2 regions of the Allobosea sp. FBZP-16 genome follow, and region 2 is predicted to be linked to the other one. Evidence: predicted binding sites of a transcription regulator. Region 2 holds the regulator's gene; the other holds the start of a gene.
What was found. Region 2 encodes HrcA, which represses chaperone genes, less so after heat shock. Its sites were predicted from a motif close to GTTAGCACTCNCNNNNNGNGAGTGCTAAC; they were not measured.

Region 1 (2,959 bases), on a different contig from region 2:
ATGAACCCGCTCGCGCCTGCGAGCATCGCCAGTGCGGTCAGGCGAGCCAGCCCTGCCTTGTCGAGAGGCCGCCTGCGCTGGATGAATTCGACAGCGGACACGTGAACCTCCATGCTTACAGGGACAGGAGGTCGCTGGGCGTCGCATATCTGCTCGCCCTGTCGAACCGCCTGCCACTCTCGCCGCGATCGAGCAATGCGAGCGCGTCCATGACCTCGTCGAAGCCGATCGGGTGAGAGGCAAAAGGTGGGTGTCGCAAGGCGGGGCATGAGTCCACGGCACAGGCGTCGGATGCCCACGACGACAGGATCGCCCGCTTTTCCGAGTTGGGAAGCGAAATGTCGCGCAGGACATCACGCGGACGCTCGTAGAACCGGCTCGGGTGCAATAGCCGGTCCAGGGCGGCGTCGTCGGTATCCGGGCGAGCGGGCGGCACGAGCGCGGTCAATGGCTGGCTCATCGGTGGGTCCTCCAAAAAGCTCCTTTCAGTTGCTGCGCGAGGCGCGCGGGATGAATTTGGGTCCCGGAGGTTGAGCTTCAAGAGGTTCGAGCGCCGAAGCGATTTCCCCCTTACTGCAGCCGGAACTCACCGCTCACCGCGCTGAGATCGGCGGGGCCGATCAGGTCCTTATGGGTGACGGTGATGCGGAACAGCTTGCCGTCGAGCTTGGCCTGCCAGAAGGCGAGGAACTTGTTGAGCTCGGGGAAGCGCGGGGCGAGATCATAGTCCTGCCAGATGAATTCCTGCAGGATCGAAGGGTGGTCGGGCAGGCGATAGAGGATGCCGGCGGTGGTCAGGCCATAGCCCGCGATCTGGCGGGCGAAGTCGGTGGAAGCCATTCCTTTCAGCTCCATGGTTGCGTTGCTCATGGCAGCGCAAATCCAATGCGTCCGCAAGCCGAAAAATTCCAGCTAGCTCCACGAATTCAAGGCGTTAGCACTCGATTGAAAAAAGTGCTGCCAGCCTCTTGAAGGCAAAAATCGGGCAACCTAGATCATCGCGCGGGCACGGCGCCTCAGGGGCGCGCGGAACCTCGCCGCGAGACCCGTACAGGGCCGGCCCGCTTTGACATGTGACCGACATGGAAACTGGAGGAACTCATGAAGTTTCGGCCACTGCATGACCGCGTCGTCGTGAAGCGCATCGACGCCGAGGAGAAGACCAAAGGCGGGATCATTATCCCCGACACCGCCAAGGAAAAGCCGCAGGAGGGCGAGGTCGTCGCGGTCGGCGCCGGCGCGCGCGACGAGACCGGCAAGCTTGTGCCGCCCGACGTCAAGGTCGGCGACCGCGTCCTCTTCGGCAAATGGAGCGGCACCGAGGTCAAGATCGATGGCCAGGATCTCCTGATCATGAAGGAGTCCGACATCATGGGCGTCGTCGAGACGACTGCGACCCTCAAGAAGGCCGCCTGACGGGGTCTTCATTCCACATTATCAACCTGAAACCTCAAGTCTGAAGGAGTGAGGAATCATGGCTGCGAAGGACGTGAAGTTTTCGCAGGACGCGCGCGAGCGGATGCTGCGCGGCGTCGATACGCTGGCAAATGCCGTGAAGGTCACGCTGGGTCCGAAGGGCCGCAACGTCGTGATCGAGAAGTCGTTCGGCGCTCCGCGCATCACCAAGGACGGCGTCACTGTCGCCAAGGAGATCGAGCTTTCCGACAAGTTCGAGAACATGGGCGCCCAGATGGTGCGTGAGGTGGCGTCGAAGCAGAACGACGCCGCTGGCGACGGTACTACGACCGCGACCGTGCTCGCCCAGGCGATCGTGCGCGAAGGCGCCAAGGCCGTTGCCGCCGGCATCAACCCGATGGACCTGAAGCGCGGCATCGACCTTGCGGTCGAGGCCGTGACGAAGTCGCTCGGCGAGCATTCCAAGACGATCACCGGCTCGGAGGAGGTCGCCCAGGTCGGCACCATCTCCGCCAATGGCGACCGCACCATCGGCGCGATGATCGCCGAGGCGATGCAGAAGGTCGGCAAGGAGGGCGTCATCACTGTCGAGGAAGCCAAGACCGCCGAAACCGAGCTCGACGTCGTCGAGGGCATGCAGTTCGACCGTGGCTACCTCTCGCCCTACTTCATCACCAATGCCGAGAAGATGGTCGCCGAGCTTGAGGACCCCTACATCCTCATCCACGAGAAGAAGCTCTCCGGTCTCCAGGCGATGCTGCCGCTGCTGGAAGCGGTGGTGCAGACCGGCAAGCCGCTGCTGATCGTGGCGGAGGACGTAGAAGGCGAGGCCCTCGCCACCCTCGTCGTCAACAAGCTCCGCGGCGGCCTCAAGATCGCGGCCGTCAAGGCGCCCGGCTTCGGCGACCGCCGTAAGGCCATGCTCGAGGATATTGCCATCCTGACCGGCGGAACCGCCGTGAGCGAGGACCTCGGCATCAAGCTGGAGAACGTCACGCTCCAGATGCTCGGGCGCGCCAAGAAGGTGCGCATCGAGAAGGAGAACACCACGATCGTCGACGGGGCGGGCAAGAAGACCGAGATCGAGGCCCGTGTCGCGCAGATCAAGGCGCAGATCGAGGAGATGACCTCGGACTACGACCGCGAGAAGCTCCAGGAGCGTCTGGCCAAGCTCGCCGGCGGCGTCGCGGTCATCCGCGTCGGCGGCGCGACCGAAGTCGAGGTCAAGGAGAAGAAGGACCGCGTCGACGACGCCCTGAATGCCACCCGCGCCGCGGTGGAAGAAGGCATCCTCCCCGGCGGCGGCGTTGCGCTCCTGCGCGCCGTCAAGGCGCTGGAAGGCCTCAAGGCCGGCAATGACGACCAGAAGACGGGCATCGAGATTGTCCGCAAGGCGATCACCGCGCCGGCCCGCCAGATCGTCGAGAATGCCGGCGGCGATGGCGCGGTCGTGGTCGGAAAGCTCCTGGAGTCGTCCGACTACGCCTGGGGCTACGATGCCCAGACCGGCGAGTACGGCGACCTGGTCAAGGCCGGCATCATC
Region 2 (2,959 bases):
CACCCTGCTCGGCTATGCCTTCGCCGCCGACAGGGCGCGCCGGCTGGTGGCGAGCCCGCGCACCATGCGCCGGATCAACCGCGTCACCGGCGGCGTGATGGCGGGCGCCGCGGCGGCGATCGCGGCGCGTGGCTGAGATGGCGGACGAAACCACGACACAGCGCGCCATACGCCGCGAGGACTGGTCCGAGACCCCAGGCGAATGGCATGGCGAGGTGCAGGGCTTCGGCGGCGAGGTCTCGCTGATCTTCGTCCGGGCCGAGCCCGGCAAGGGGCCGAGGCTGCACAGCCATCCCTATCCCGAGACCTTCATCGTGCGCGCCGGGCGGGCGCTCTACACGATCGGTGACCAGGAAATCGAGGCCGGACCCGGGGAAATCCTGGTCGTGCCGGCCGGCGTGCCACATAAATTCCGCAGCCTCGGGCCGGAGGTACTGGAATCGATCGACATCCACGCCAGCGAGCGCTTCGTCACCGACTGGCTGGAATAACGCTCAGCGCCCGCCGGCCGCCGCGATCAGCTTGGCGATCTCGCTTTGGCCGCGCTTGCGGGCGTGCTGGAGCGGGCTGACGCCATCCTTGTCGGCGAGATTGGGGTCGGCGCCCGCAGATAGCACGAGCCGGGCCACCTCCTGATGGCGCGGGCCGCCATCGCCGAGGATCACGATCTCCAGCAGACAGGTCCAGCCGAGATTGTTGACGTGATTCACGTCGATGCCTGATGTCAGGAGCAGCTTGGCGGTCTCGACATGGGCGCGCTCGCAGGCCGGGATCAGGGCATTGCCGCCATAGCGGTTGCGGATAGTGAGATCGGGCTTCAGCGGCAGCATCGCCGCGATGATCTCGGTGCGGCCGCTGGCGCCGGCCAGAAGCCAGGGCGTGTCCTGGTTCGACGCCTGGGCGTTGGGATTAGCGCCTGCCGCCAGCAGCGCCTTGGCGACGGCGACATGATTGCCGGCGACGGCGAGCAGGAGCGCCGTCTGACGCTGGCCATCGCGCTGTTCGATATCCGCCTTGGCGGCGATCAGGCGATTCACCGCGGCAAGATCACCACGGGCGGCCGCTTCGAGCAGGCCGGTCTGTGCTCCGCTCGCTCCGGCCATCAGCAGCACTCCCGCCAGCAACGCAGCAGCCGGCAGCGGCCGCCTCATCGCCCGCCATCGAGCAGGCGCCCGACCACCTTGGCGGTGTAGTCAACCATCGGCACGATCCGGGCATAGTTCAGCCGGGTCGGGCCGATGATGCCGACCACGCCGACGATGCGCTGGCCGCCATCGCGGAAAGGCGCGGCGATGATCGAGGAACCCGACATCGAGAACAGCTTGTTCTCCGAGCCGATGAAAATGCGCACGCCGTCGCCGGCCTCGGCCCGCGAGAGCAGGTCGATCAGTTCGGTCTGCGTCTCCAGATCGGCGAAGAGCAGGCGGATGCGCTCCAGATCCTCCTGCGCCTTCAGGTCCTCCAGCAGATTGGCCTGGCCGCGCACGATGAGATGCCGGTCGCCGGAAGGGCCGGAGCTCGTCGCTATCCCGGTCTCGACCAGCCGGGCGGTCAGTTCGTCGAGCTCGCGCTCCATCAGGGCGCGGCTGTCGGCGATCTCGCGGCGAAGCTCGTCGAGCGTCTTGCCGACGATGCGGGCATTGAGGAAGTTGCCGGCCTCGACCAGCGCCGACGCCGGCAGGCCCGCCGGCAGCGCCAGGATGCGGTTCTCGACCGTGCCGTCATCGGCGACGAGCACGGCGAGCGCGCGGCCGGCATCGAGCCGGACGAATTCGATATGGCGCAGGCGCACATTGGCCTTGGTGGTGACGACGACGCCGGCGCCGCGCGACAGGCCAGACAGCAAGGCCGAGGCCTCGGTCAGCGTCTGGTCGAGCGAGCGATTGCTGGCGGCGGCCCTGATCTGCGCCTCGATGCGGCCGCGCTCGTCCGAGGTGAGATTGCCGACCTCCATCATGCCGTCGACGAAGAAGCGCAGGCCCCGCTCGGTCGGCAGCCGCCCGGCCGAGGTGTGCGGAGCGTAGATCAACCCCGCCATCTCCAGATCGGTCATGACATTGCGCACCGTCGCCGGCGACAGCGCGATCGGCAGCAGCCGGGCGATGTTGCGCGAGCCGACCGGCTCGCCGGTGGTGAGGTAGCCGTCGACGATCTGCCGGAAGATCTCGCGCGAGCGCTGGTCGATCTCGACCAGGCCGCCGGGTGTCTCGGGGCGCGTATGGGCGCTCATTCCGTGGCGAACAACCTCAACTGCATGATCCATTGTCCCCGCTGGGCGCGGCGGGATCAAGTCCCATGGCCGCTCGCCTTGCCGCACCCCGCTTAAGCGCCTACAAGCCGCCGACTCCAAAAGACAGGAAGACACGATGAGACCCTCGAAGCGCGCAGCCGACGAGATGCGGAAGGTCACGCTGGAACGCGGCGTGGTGCGCTATGCGGAAGGCTCGTGCATGGTCACCTTCGGCGAGACCAAGGTGCTCTGCGCCGCCACAGTCGAGGAAAAGGGGCCGCCGTGGCTGCGCGGCACCGGCAAGGGCTGGGTCACCGCCGAATATTCGATGCTGCCGCGCGCCACGCATGAGCGCACCCGCCGCGAGGTCACCTCCGGCAAGCCCTCGGGCCGCACGCAGGAGATTCAGCGCCTGGTCGGGCGTTCGCTTCGCGCCGTGGTCGACCTGACCGCGATCGGCGAGCGCCAGATCGTCGTCGATTGCGACGTGCTGCAGGCCGATGGCGGCACCCGCACCGCCTCGATCACCGGCGCCTGGGTCGCGCTGCACGACGCGCTGAAATGGATGGAGGGGCGCGGCATGCTGAAAGGTGCCAATCCGCTGAAGGATCATGTCGCAGCGATCTCCTGCGGCATCGTTGCCGGCAATCCGGTGATCGATCTCGACTATGTCGAGGATTCCGGCGCGCAGACCGACGCGAATTTCGTCATCACCGGCTCCGGCGGTCT

Region 1: the regulator HrcA is predicted to act here: its motif matches at 934-962, upstream of groES (co-chaperone GroES).

The regions. Positions count from the first base shown of each region.
Region 1 is NZ_LNCQ01000029.1:192,421-195,379, reverse strand. It holds gene CXY91_RS31140 (hypothetical protein) at 1-101, opposite strand, end outside; gene CXY91_RS15640 (hypothetical protein) at 116-460, opposite strand; gene CXY91_RS15635 (usg protein) at 571-840, opposite strand; gene groES (co-chaperone GroES) at 1,102-1,416, shown strand; gene groL (chaperonin GroEL) at 1,475-2,959, shown strand, end outside.
Region 2 is NZ_LNCQ01000051.1:12,767-15,725, forward strand. It holds gene CXY91_RS25315 (LysE family translocator) at 1-136, shown strand, start outside; gene CXY91_RS25320 (cupin domain-containing protein) at 138-491, shown strand; gene CXY91_RS25325 (ankyrin repeat domain-containing protein) at 495-1,151, opposite strand; gene hrcA (heat-inducible transcriptional repressor HrcA) at 1,148-2,230, opposite strand; gene rph (ribonuclease PH) at 2,367-2,959, shown strand, end outside.